3 regions of the Nonomuraea sp. NPDC049725 genome follow, and region 2 is predicted to be linked to each of the others. Evidence: riboswitches for the same ligand, from Rfam matches in the RefSeq annotation. Region 2 holds a riboswitch; each other region holds the start of a gene.

Region 1 (4,176 bases), on a different contig from region 2:
CGGTGCGAAGCCAGGCGTTCCGCGGGCTCAACACGCTCCGGGTCAGGCCGGCGATGCTCGAAAGGGGACGGGCGTGAGGACAGAGGACGAGCTGGTCACGGCGCTGCGGCAGGGCGCCGCGGACGCGCCGGAGCCGGACCTGCTGGCGGGGGTCGCCCGGCTGCGCAGGCGGCGGCGCGCCAGGAGAAGGGCGCAACTGCTGGCCGCGGCGGCCGTGGTGGCGGTCGCGGGCACGGGCACGGCGGTCTTCAGGGGCACCGCCGTACAGGAGAACCCGCAGCCGCTGGCGACGGCCACGGCGTCGATCGCCCCGGTGCCCGTCGAGCCGGTGGAAGCGGTGGCGGCGGAGCTGTGGCCGGAGGCGGTGTTCACCATGCCGGCCAGGAACTCCGACGGCTGGCGCTACCGCCCCATCACCGCCATCAGCCCCACGGAGGTCCTGCTCAGCGCCGAGTCGTCGTTCGAGAAGGCCGGCAAGTTCGAGGTGTACGACTCGCGTACCGGAAAGGCCAGGCTCGTCGCCGAGGTGCCGAAGGACGACCGGCTGAAGAAGTACATCGTGCAGGGCGTGACCGTGGACGGCGCGAACGTCGCCTGGTTCGCGTACGGCGAGCAGGGCGACGGCGCGCAGATCCGCGACATCTGGACGGTCCCGCTGGCCGGCGGCGAGGCCAGGCTGGTGGCCAGCCGAGTGGGCCAGGACGCCGACCTCGACGCGATCGGCCTGGACGGCGACCACGTCGTCTGGTCGGAGGTCGACGGCGGCGTGTGGCGGCACCCGCTCGGCGGGATCGAGCCCGAGCGCGTCCCCGGCAGCGACGGCCTGCACCTCATCCAGTGGCCCTGGGCCACCGACGTGACCGACCTGCCGGGGGACCTGGACCGCAACCAGCTCCGGCTGGTGAACCTGGAGGACGGCTCCAGCCTCACCGTGGCGGCGCCGCCGGGCGTGCAGGGCATGCGCTGCGGGCCGGTCTGGTGTTACGGCCGGGCGGAGCGCGGCACGGTCATCAGCCGCGTCGACGGCTCGCAGCCGCCCCGGGAGGTCGCGCGCGGCATCGGCATGGGCGTGGCGCGCTACCCGATCCTGGACCGGTTCCTGGCGGCGGGCAATGCGGTGTACGACCTGGCGACGGGCACGATGGTGAGCTTCGGCAACCCGGGCAACTGGTACGGGGCGGGCGTCTCGTCGGAACCGAGCACCGTCTTCTACTGGGGCGCCACCAAGGGGGACAAGCCGGACAAGTTCCGGGTGCTGAACTTGGCAGCGGTCCCACCGGCGCAATAGCGTTCCGCCTCATGCGGACCTTCGCGAACGTACAGGAACTCAAGGCTGCCGTCGGCGAGAAGTTCGGCCCCACCGAGTGGCGCACCGTCACCCAGGAACAGGTCAACCTCTTCGCCGACGCCACCGACGACCACCAGTGGATCCACGTCGACGTGGAGCGGGCCAAGGAGGGCCCGTTCGGCGGCACGATCGCGCACGGCTACCTGAGCCTGTCGCTGCTGCCGGCGTTCATGTTCGAGCTGGTGCGGGTCGAGGGCATCGCGATGGGCGTCAACTACGGCCTGAACAAGGTGCGCTTCCCCCGCCCGGTGCCGGTCGGGGCCAGGGTGCGGGCCACGGCCGAGCTGACCGACGTCAAGGGGACACCGGCGGGCTACCTGTCCAACCTCAAGATGACCATCGAGGTCGAGGGCGAGAAGCGCCCGGCGTGCATCGCCGAGACGCTCAGCCTTTACGTTCCCGCGGAGTAGCCGGGCCGCGGGCCCCCGCCCGCGGCCGGTTTCGTGGAAATTTCGTTACGAGGGAATTACCCAGGTCAGGGGTGTGTTGGACATTTCTGTACGCGGGTAAGACGCGACCGACTCTCGGGCGTCACGACCCACCGTCCATCACAGGGACCGACCTGTGACCGCTGAATCCGCTCACACGCGGAACCGGGGACCCATGTGTTCCACCGGGGTGAATCGGCACCAACATCGCCGTAGGGCAGCTTCCACGCCCGAACCCGTCAGCTAACCCGGTAAGCGGTATGGAAGCGAGGAGTTACCCTTAATGCGCCCCATCCGCACCCCCAAGATCAACGTGTCCAAGGCCGTCCTCGGCGCCGCGCTCGTCGCGACCGCTTTCGGCGCCCACGTGTCGGCGGACGCCAGCACCGCGACCACCGCCAACACCCAGCCGCAGGCCGCCCAGGCCCAGCAGGCCGCCACGAACCAGAACACCAGGGTCAACGTCTCCGCCTCGCAGGTCCTGGCCGTCGCCAAGGCCCAGGTCGGCACCTCCGAGAACGCCGCCGGCGGTGGCACCAAGTTCCAGGAGTGGTACGCCAACTCCCAGCGCGCCGCCGAGACCGTCCAGCGTGACGGCGGCAACCGCCAGGACTACCTGAACGCCGCCTGGTGCTCGATGTTCGTCTCCTGGGTCGGCGAGCAGACCGGCGCCCGTCCGCAGGTCGGCTGGGACGCCTACACCGTGACCCACGCCAAGTGGTTCGCCGCCAACGACCGCTGGGGCCAGGAGGCCAAGCCCGGCGCCGTGGTCTTCTTCTCCTGGAGCGGCAGCAAGGACATCAGCTCCATCGACCACGTCGGCTTCGTCGTCAAGGACAACGGTGACGGCACGATCTCCACGATCGAGGGCAACACCGGCAACGGCAAGGTCGAGGAGCGGGTCCGTCCCACCTCGCAGGTCGCCGGCTACGGCTACCCGTCGTACGCCGCCTGATCAGACCGCCTCGAAAGCGCGCGTCCCCTTCCGGGGGCGCGCGCTTTTCGCGTTTCGTGCAACGGTACGGCGTGCTGGAGGATCCCTGGATACGTGGACCACACAACCGAGTTCGACGAGTTCGTCCGGAGCCGGGGCGACGCGCTCCTCCGGTACGGCTACGTGCTGTCCGGCAACGCGGACGACGCGGCGGACCTCGTCCAGGAGGCCCTGGCCAGGCTGGGTGACGCCTGGTCACGGGTGCGCAAGAAGGACGACCCCGAGGGGTACGTGCGCACGACCATGGTCAGGCTGCACATCACCTCGTGGCGGCGCAGGCACCGGGAGGAACTGGTGTCCGTCGTGCCGGAGAAGGGGCGCTTCGACCGTTACGAGGATGCGGACCTGTGGGCGGACCTGCAACGGCTGCCGCCCAGGATGCGAGTGGTCCTCGTGCTGCGCTACTACGAGGACCTGCCCGACGCGGAGATCGCCGCGATCCTCGGCGTCTCGCGCGGCACCGTGCGCAGCCAGGCGGCGCGTGCCCTGGACAAGCTCCGGATCAAGCGAATGCTGCAGGAGGCACGATGAGAAGCGAAGAGGACCTGGTCCGGACCCTGCGTGCCGGGGCCGGGCACGTCACGCCGACCGGCGGGCTGGCGGCGGCCGTCGCGGCCCGGCGGCGGTCGCGGCGACGCCGGCAGTGGGCGGGCATGGCCCTGGCGGCCGCCTCGGTGGTGCTGGTGGCCGGGGGGACGATGGCGGTGTGGCGGGGGGAGCCTCGGGTCTCGGTGGAGCCGGCGGTCGCGGTGACCACGGTGTCGCCCGGGGAGGTGGCCAGTGCCGTCCCCAGGGTGGCGGAGGTGAAGCCGGTGGCCGAGGTGTGGCCGGAGGCGGTGTTCACGATGCCGGCGGCGGCCCCCGATGGTTGGAAATATCGCCCGGTGACCGGAATTTCCCCCACCGAGGTGCTGCTGACCGCCGAGTCCTCCTTCGAGAAGGCCGGCCGCCTGGAGATCTACGACAGCACTGCCCGCACGACCAGGGTGGTGGGCGACATGCCCGCCCCCGAAGGCGTCAAGGGCTACTTCGTCCAGGACGTCGAGGTGGGAGAGCGGTACTTCGCCTGGTACGGCACCACGCCCAACGACAGGGACAAGTGGGCCGACTTCTGGATCATCCCCCGCGAGGGCGGCACCGCCCAGCGCGTCGGCGAGGTCACCGGCGACCTGGCGAACGTGGAGCGGATCGGCCTCACCGAGGACGCCCTGGTCTGGTCCGTACGCGACGGGGGTGTACACCGGCTTCCGCTGTCCGGCGGCGAGCCCGAGAAGGTCGCCGGTTCCGACGGCCTCCACCTGGACTCCTGGCCGTACGCCGTCGGCTACGCGCCGGGCGAGCGCGGGCAGAAGAACCAGGATCGCAGGGTCGACCTGGTGACCGGCGAGAAGATTCCGCTCCCGGCC
Region 2 (4,176 bases):
CGCCGTCGGCTCCCGCGACCTGGGCCGGGCCAAGGCGCTGGCGGCGACGCTGGGCGCCGAGTCCGCCCACGGCTCCTACGCCGAGCTGTGCGCCGACCCGGCCGTCGACGCCGTCTACGTGGCGACCCCGCACGCCCAGCACCTGGAGGTGGCCGAGGCCGCGATCGCGGCGGGCAAGGCGGTGCTGTGCGAGAAGCCGCTGGCGGCGAGCCTGGCCGACGCCGAGCGCATGGTCCGCCTGGCCCGCGAGGCCGGGGTCTTCCTGATGGAGGCCATGTGGATGCGGTTCAACCCGCTGGTGCGCATGCTCAAGGACGACCCGCGCTTCGGGGAGATCCGCTCGGTGCGGGCCTCGTTCGGGTTCGCGCTGCCGTACGATCCCGCGCACCGGCTGTGGGCGCCCGAGCTGGGCGGGGGCGCGCTGCTCGACCTGGGCATCTATCCCCTGGGGCTGGCCCAGCTCTTCCTCGGCATGCCCGAGTCCATGCACCTGACGGGCGCGCTGGCGCCCAACGGGGTCGACGCGGAGGCGGGCGGGGTGCTCGTCTACCCGGGCGGCCGGCGGGCGCTGGTCGACACCTCGCTGCTCGCGCACTTCCCCAACTCGGCCAGCATCGTGGGCACCGGGATGCGCGCCGACCTGGACGCGCCGTTCTGGGCGCCCCGGCGGGTGGTGCTCAGCGGGCCGTCGATGGAGACCGAGGAGCACGAGCTCGACCCGGCCGACAACGGCTACGCCGGGGAGCTGCGCGAGGTGCGGGACGCGCTGGCCGAGAACCGGACCGAGAGCGCGATCATGCCTCTTGACGAATCCCTTGCCATGATGGGGCTCCTGGCCGACGCGCGCGGGCAACTCGCCTAGCTGCGACTTTATCGACTTGTAATGCCTTGGCGGATGTATTACCTTATGGCGCATTCGCGGCTTACGTCCGGTTTGTCCGGTCGTTGCCAACCATCGCACGACACTCACAGGATCGTCCTGTGACCGCTGAATCCGCCTTGCGCGGAGCCGGGGACCCATGTCCTTTGGGGTGAATCGGCACCTTGTGTGCCGTAGGGCAGCTTCCACGCCCGAACCCGTCAGCTAACCCGGTAAGCGGCATGGAAGCAAGGAGTAATCCCCTCGATGGCGAAGCACCGTCTTACCCGTGCCCCGAAGAAGCTTCACCCCCGCGCCGGCGCCTCCCTCCGCGCCACCCTCGGCGCAACCGTCCTGGCCGCCGGACTCGGCGCCGGGATGACCACCGCACTCCCCGCCCAGGCCGCCGAGCCCGGCCACCAGGTCGAGACCCAGACCATGTCCGAGTCCACGCAGACCAGGGCCGGCGCCAACCAGGTCAACGTCACCGCCTCCCAGGTCCTGGCCCTGGCCAAGGCCCAGGTCGGCACCTCCGAGAACGCCTACGGCGGCGGCACCAAGTTCCAGGAGTGGTACGCCAGCTCCAAGCGCGCCCTCGAGACCGTCGCCCGCGACGGCGGCAACCCCAGCGCCTACCTCAACGCCCCCTGGTGCTCCATGTTCGTCTCCTGGGTCGGCGAGCAGACCGGCGCCCGCCCGCAGGTCGGCTGGGACGCCTACACCGTCACCCACGCCAAGTGGTTCGCCGCCAACGACCGCTGGGGCACCGAGGCCAGGCCCGGCGCCGTCGTCTTCTTCGCCTGGAACGGCAGCAAGAGCATCAGCGCCATCCAGCACGTCGGCTTCGTCGTCAAGGACAACGGCGACGGCACGATCTCCACGATCGAGGGCAACACCGGCAACGGCAAGGTCGAGGAGCGCGTCCGGCCCAAGTCCCAGGTCGTCGGCTACGGCTACCCCTCGTACGCCGCCTGACCTCCCTTCGCGAAGCGCGCGCCCCTCCCCCGGGCGCGCGCTTCCGCGTTTTCTCCCCTCCCCGTGTCGATCCGGCCCCCTCCGGGACGACGCACAGGTGTGGCAGGCTCGCCGGGAGCCCGCTTCACCGCCTGGACGAGGAGAACGCACCGTGAAATTCCTGATCGTCGGCAAGGCCAGCGAGGAGACCGAGGCCGGCGCCCTGCCGAGCCAGGAGCTCGTCGACAACATGACGGCCTTCAACGAGTCGCTCGTGAAAGCCGGCGTCCTGCTGGCCGCCGAAGGGCTCCACCCCAGCTCGCGCGGCGCCCGGATCGCCTACAGCGGCGGCAAGGCCCGCGTCATCGACGGGCCGTTCGCCGAGGCCAAGGAGCTCATCGCCGGCTTCTGGCTCATCCAGGTCAAGTCGCGGGAGGAGGCGCTCGAATGGGCCCTGCGCGTCCCCGTCCCGCCCGGCCACGACGGCATCGGCCTGGACGTCTGGCAGGTCTTCGACCCCTCGGACATGCCCGAGACCTCCCTGACCCCCGAGACCGCCCAACGCCACGCCACCCTCCGCGCCACCCTCGACTCCCCACCTGAACCCTGACCATCCGATAGCGACGCCCCAGTGGGAGGCGACCCCGCTGCGGCGGCCTCCTCCCAGGGAGGCCGCGCCCCCGCCGGGGCAGGCGGGGAGTCCCAGGTGGCGGCAACCCCGGAAGGGTGACTCCCGGAAGCGGCGCCCCCTCCCCGAAGGCCGCACCCCGCCGGGCAGGCGGAAGCCCCAGGATGGCGGCAACCCCGGGAGGGGGCGGGCCCCCGGAAGGGGCGCCTCGGGCAGTCCGGCCCTCTGGCGGCCTCCGCCGAGGCGGCCCCACCCCACCGGCGACCCCCGGCGGAGCGGCCCGACCACACTGGCAGCCCACGCCCCGGACGGCCCAACCCACCGGCCCCCAGGCAATCCGGCCCTCTGGCGGCCTCCGCCGAGGCGGCCCCACCCCACCGGCGGCCCACGCCCCGGACGGCCCACCCCCACCGGTCCCCCGGGCCCGCCCCCCTCAGTTGGGCCCGGCCCCAGGGGCGCGGCCTCACCGGCGGCGCGCACCCCGGACGGCCCGACCCCACCGGCAGGCCGGACCCAGCCCCTCCGGTGCCCGGCTCCCGGGGGCGCGGCCCCACCGGCCGCCCGTACCCCGGGCGGTCCGACCCCGTTGCTGGGCTGGGCGGTGCCGGTGGGTTGTGGGCCCGCGTGGTGCGGCGCAGCCGCCGGCTCGTGGGAAGCCGCCGCCTCATGGAGGCGTGACCCCCACTGAGCGGCAGGGGCCGCGTGGTGGGAAGGGGTGCGTCCCACGAGAGAGCGCTTGGGTTGCGAGTAGGCGGGTGGGGCTGTTGTCATGGGCGGGTGACGGCGTCGGAGACTCATCGGGCCATTGAGGCGGTGTGGCGGATCGAGGCGGCCAGGGTGATCGCCGGGCTGGCCGGGATGGTGCGTGACGTCGGCCTGGCGGAGGAGCTGGCGCAGGACGCGCTGGTGGCGGCGCTGGAGCAGTGGCCGCGGGAGGGGGTGCCGCGCAATCCGGGCGCCTGGCTGATGACCGTGGGCAAGCGCCGGGCGGTGGACATGATCCGGCGGCGGGAGCGGTTCGAGCGCAAGCTGGTCGAGCTGGGCCGGGAGCTGGACGACGAGACGGAGCTGCCGGGCGTCGAGGAGATCGAGGACGACCTGTTGCGGCTGGTGTTCACGGCGTGCCATCCGGTGCTGTCGACGGAGGCGCGGGTGGCGCTGACGTTGCGGGTGCTGGGCGGGCTGTCGACGGACGAGATCGCGCGGGCGTTCCTGGTGCCGGAGTCGACGATGGCGCAGCGGGTGGTGCGGGCCAAGCGGACGCTGGCGGAGCGCGGGGTGCCGTTCGAGGTGCCGGAGGGTGCGGAGCTGGCGGATCGGCTGTCGTCGGTGCTGGAGGTCATCTACCTGATCTTCAACGAGGGCTACTCGGCGACGGCGGGTGACGACTGGATGCGGCCGGGGCTGTGCGAGGACGCGCTGCGGCTGGGGCGGGTGCTGGCCGGGCTGATGCCGATGGAGGCGGAGGTGCACGGGCTGGTGGCGCTGATGGAGATCCAGGCGTCGCGGGCGGCGGCGCGGGTGGGGCCGTCGGGCGAGCCGGTGCTGCTGCTGGAGCAGAACCGGGCGCGCTGGGACCGGCTGCTCATCGGCCGCGGCCTGGCGGCGCTGGCGCGGGCCGAGGAGCTGAGCGGGGCCCGGAGCGTGGACCCGGGCAGGGACCGGGGCGGGGAACTGAGCGGGACTCCGGGCGGGGATGCAGGCGGGGCTCCGGGCGGGGCTCCGGGCGAGGATG
Region 3 (4,176 bases), on a different contig from region 2:
CGCGCCAGCGCCACCACGGCCAGCACCATGACGGCCAGCAGGGCCGCGTTGATGCCGACGCTCTTGAGCCGGTCGCCCGTCCAGGCCGCCCAGTCCTGCGTGGACAGCCCGAAGTCGCGCAGCACGCCCTCGAACCACATGCCGAGCGGCCACCGTACGGCCTCCTCGATCACCGTGAGCACGAGCACGCCCAGCAGCACCCGCGCCCACCACGGGCCCCGCAGCCATCCCAGCAGCCTCGCGCCGAGCGGCGTGGCCACGAGCAGCCCGGCGAACACCAGCGTGAGGCCCAGCGACAGGTAGCTCGGCACGCTGGTGGCCGCGTCGAACGCCTGCGAGCGGGCGATCTCGGCGGCGCCGAAGTCACGCGCCGGGTCGGGCGTCACCTCGGGCGCCCCGGCGGGCAGCGCCGTCCACGGCGTCGTGAACGCCACCACCCCGGCGATCACCGCCCCCAGCACGGCCAGCCCTGCCCCGGCCTCCCGCCGCAGCCTCACCTCACGCCCGCCCCCGTCGCCGGCGGCCCCGTCCCGTTCCCCGGCCACGTCCTCGTCCCCCGTCTCGGGCGACGGCTCGGCGACGTCCGCCCCCTGCAGGGCGCGGGTGGCGGGCGGGCCGACGTCCTGTTCGGTCGTCTCGCGCCGTTCCTGCCGGTCGTCCATGTCGCGTCCCCTCACGCCAGTCGGTCCCGGACGTACGCACGCCACAGCCGGGTCAGCGTGCCCGCCGAGATCCCCAGCGAGGCCAGCGCCCGGCCGGCGCCGTACGTCTGGGCATCACGGTAGAGCCTCACCAGGCTCTTCTCACCCCAGCGCGCGGCGACGAAGCGACACACCAGCCAGGCTTCCTGGTACGCGCGGGCGAGCCGGCCCGCGTCGGCCCCGGGGACGAAGTCGGCCGCGTCCGGCAGATCGGACGGCGTCCGCCCGGCCCGCACCTCGGCGGCCAGCTCGGCGGCGGCCACCTCGACGGGCAGCCCGGCGTCCCGGTAGGCCACGTAGTCGGCGAAGCCCTCATACAGCCAGACGGGCAGCCCGTCGGTCCCGGCGGCCACGTGGGTCAGCTCGTGGGCCAGCACGACGTCACGCCCGACCGGGGTGAGACGGGCGAAGTGCTCGGGCACCACGATCACGCGCCCCCGGTCGGCCACCGCCGCCAGCCCGTCGACCGACGCGACGCCCGCCAGCACGGCGGCCTCCCGCGCCGAGGCGGGCACCAGGACCACGGCCCGGACGTCACCGCCCAGCACTCCGCCGACCCGCCGCCCCGCGGTGTCGGCCCGGCGCGCCAGGTCCGCCAGCAGCCCGGGGGGCGCGTCCTGCCCGGCGACGAGCGACCGCTCACCGCGTACGACGTCGAGCCCGTCGCCCCAGCGCGCCCGCACGCCGGCGAGCACCCCCGCCTCGATGGCGGCGCCTCCCGGCCCCAGGACCGGCCCGGACCCCCCGGCCAGGGACGCCGCGACAACCAGCAGCACCACCGGCACGACCCGCCGGCGCCCCCGCGCGGACACCCTCCCGGACGTGCTGCCGGGCGCGCCGCCGGACGTGCTGCCGGACGTGCTGCCGGACGTGCTGCCGAGCCCCTTGCCGGACGTGCCGCCGGGCCCATTTCCAGGCCCGCTGCCGGACCCCCTGTCGGACACGCTGCCCGATCGTAGCCGCCGATCCTGAGCGTCAGCCCGGTCCGGAGCCCGGGAAGGCCGAAGGCCCCGTCCCGGGGCGGGGACGGGGCCTTCGGCGCAGGTCACAGACCGGGACGCACCGCGCCCGCGAACGACGCCTTGCGCCAGCCGCGAAGCTTCTCGACGCGCACACGCTGGCCCGTTCTCGGCGAGTGGACCATCTTGCCGTCGCCGACGTACATGCCCACGTGCCCGAGTCCGCGGAAGAACATCAGGTCACCCGGCTGCAGGTGCTTGTAGGAGACCTTCTTCCTGATGCGCGCGAACTGGCTGTTCGTCACGCGCGGGATCTTCACCCCGGCCTTCTTCCAGGCGTACTGGACGAGGCCGGAGCAGTCGAACGACCCGGGGCCGGTGGCGCCGTAACGGTACGGGTCGCCGATCTGCTTCTTGGCCACGGAGACGGCCTTGCGGGCCTTGGCCTTCTGCCGAGCGACCTTTGCCACCTTCGACGACTTGACGGACTTCTCCGTCTTGGTCACCGCGGTGGTGGCGAACTCATTCGTCGTCGCCGCCTGCGCCGTCGGGGCGTGGACGACCAGACCTCCGGCCGTCACGGTGATCAGCGCTACGCCACTCAGGGCGAGACGGGACAGACGGGGGTTGTGCGAGAGGGTAGACAGGATTGCTCCTAGGGGCTTCCACGAACGCCTACCGGGTTAGCTGACGGATTCGGGCCTGGAAGTCGCCCTACGGCGCTGAACGCGCCGATTCACCCCTGATCACCGCGTACGGGATCGTTGGGTCCCCGGCTCCGTGCCTCCTGGCTGCACGGACTCGGCAGGCCACCGCCGCGTCTTCGCGCCTCGGGGGCGCTGGCCGCGGTGACCGGCGGATGGTTCTCTCTGTCGAACATCGGGGGACCCGATGGTGACCGGCGGGCGTCCTGGCTGGAACGCCGCGACGCCAGAAGTTACGCCGAAAAGTCACGTAATGGCAAAGCCTGAGTAAGCGAGTAAAGATCAGACACGCCGGGAGTCAGGTCCTCATCCCCCGCCGGAGCAGCGGGTTTCGTTACCCAAGTGTGACCCTCCTCACACTTGGGCCGACCCCGTCTTGTCAGGGGCGTACGGCGCCCACGAGGCGGCGCCCGTACGACGAGAGTGTGACCACCTTCACCACGTCACCCGTCTGCGGCGCATGCACGATCTTGCCGCCGCCCGCGTAGATGCTCACGTGCCCGAGGCCCTCGCTGAAGATCAGGTCGCCGGGCTCCAGCGCGTTGAGCGACACCTTGCGGCTGGCGCCCCACGACCACTGCTGCCAGGTCGTGCGCGGCAGCGACACGCCACCGGCCCGCCAGGCGGCCTGCGTGAGCCCCGAGCAGTCGTAGCCGCCCGGCCCGGTGCCGCCGAACACGTACGGCTTGCCGACCTGCGCGTACGCGAAGCGCAGCACGGCCGCCGCGTTGCCCGAGGCGGGACCCGTGTACTTGAGGCCGGTGCTGTTGGGATTGCCCGCCTTGTACGCGCCCAGCCGGTCGAGGAGCTTCTTCTGGTCCTTGATGAGGTCCAGGATCTCCGCCCGGTCCTTCTTGACCGCGTCCCGCTCCTTGTCGGCCGCGGCCAGCGCCTCCTCGGCGCGGTCACGGTCGGTCTTCAGCCCCTGATTGGCCCGGTCGAACGCGGCGAGCTTCTGGGTGCGCTCCTGCGCGAGCTGCCCGCGTAACGCCATCCCATACAGCAGATCGGCCGGATCGTCGCTGGTCATCATGGTGGGCAGGGTCGAGAAGTCGCCCCCCAGCTTGTACGTCTCGACGGCCATGTTGACGACCTCACCGCGCAGATCCGCGACGGTCGCCAGCTTGCGCTTGTACGTGTCGTTCAGCCGGCTGTAGCGCGCCTTGGCCTCTTTGTACTTCTCGGTGGCCGTGTTGTAGCGGTCCACGACCTTGTCGGCCTTGTCGTTGAGCTTGTCGAGCTTCGCTCTCGCCTGCGCGAGAGTCGGCTTGGGATCGGCCAGCACCCCTCCGACGGGGGTCATCACCAGTCCGAACACCAGACCCGCGGCCAGCGGCACCCGGCCCAACCTCACAGCGTCGCCTCCCAGGGGATCATCCTCGGGGCGAAATAGTACAGAAGTGGCGAGTAATCCTCACCTAAACGCCATATTCGTCATCTAGGCGCGACCGAGCCGCCTCAGCAGCAGCGCGGACGGCACGGGCCTGGCGCCCATCCGCCTGACGGACTCGGCCACCTCGCGGTCGGAGGACACCACGGCGATCGCCCGGCCGGGCGGCTCGGCCCGGACGAGCTGGCGGATCAGGTCGTCGGCGATCTCACCCGGCGCGCTGAACAGCACCCGCACCCCGCGCGGCGCCACCACCTGCACCGGAGAGTTGAGCTCGGCGCCGTCGAACACCACGGTCACCTCGACGCGCGTCTGCGCGACCAGCCCGCCGAGCCCGGTCATCAGGCGGGCGCGCTGGTCGGCGAGCGTGAGCGTGCCGTAGCCGGACTTGGTCACGTTGTAGCCGTCGATGATCAGATGCA

What was found. Region 2 has a riboswitch for cyclic di-AMP ahead of AB0J53_RS39295 (CHAP domain-containing protein). Riboswitches for the same ligand answer to the same signal wherever they lie in the genome.
Region 1: it holds a riboswitch for cyclic di-AMP, as region 2 does, so the genes downstream of both, AB0J53_RS03390 (CHAP domain-containing protein) here and AB0J53_RS39295 (CHAP domain-containing protein) in region 2, are expected to answer to the same signal.
Region 3: it holds a riboswitch for cyclic di-AMP, as region 2 does, so the genes downstream of both, AB0J53_RS15970 (C40 family peptidase) here and AB0J53_RS39295 (CHAP domain-containing protein) in region 2, are expected to answer to the same signal.

What each region holds. Positions count from the first base shown of each region.
Region 1 covers NZ_JBFANJ010000001.1:651,858-656,033, reverse strand. The annotation lists gene AB0J53_RS03405 (SigE family RNA polymerase sigma factor) at 1-77, shown strand, start outside; gene AB0J53_RS03400 (hypothetical protein) at 74-1,288, shown strand; gene AB0J53_RS03395 (MaoC family dehydratase) at 1,300-1,758, shown strand; cyclic di-AMP (ydaO/yuaA leader) riboswitch at 1,908-2,049, shown strand; gene AB0J53_RS03390 (CHAP domain-containing protein) at 2,060-2,731, shown strand; gene AB0J53_RS03385 (SigE family RNA polymerase sigma factor) at 2,825-3,301, shown strand; gene AB0J53_RS03380 (hypothetical protein) at 3,298-4,176, shown strand, end outside.
Region 2 covers NZ_JBFANJ010000022.1:33,929-38,104, forward strand. The annotation lists gene AB0J53_RS39290 (Gfo/Idh/MocA family oxidoreductase) at 1-862, shown strand, start outside; cyclic di-AMP (ydaO/yuaA leader) riboswitch at 977-1,114, shown strand; gene AB0J53_RS39295 (CHAP domain-containing protein) at 1,127-1,834, shown strand; gene AB0J53_RS39300 (YciI family protein) at 1,986-2,423, shown strand; gene AB0J53_RS39305 (RNA polymerase sigma factor) at 3,219-4,176, shown strand, end outside.
Region 3 covers NZ_JBFANJ010000005.1:370,967-375,142, forward strand. The annotation lists gene AB0J53_RS15960 (M48 family metallopeptidase) at 1-662, opposite strand, end outside; gene AB0J53_RS15965 (hypothetical protein) at 674-1,645, opposite strand; gene AB0J53_RS15970 (C40 family peptidase) at 1,747-2,241, opposite strand; cyclic di-AMP (ydaO/yuaA leader) riboswitch at 2,318-2,477, opposite strand; gene AB0J53_RS15975 (NlpC/P60 family protein) at 2,744-3,718, opposite strand; gene AB0J53_RS15980 (NYN domain-containing protein) at 3,803-4,176, opposite strand, start outside.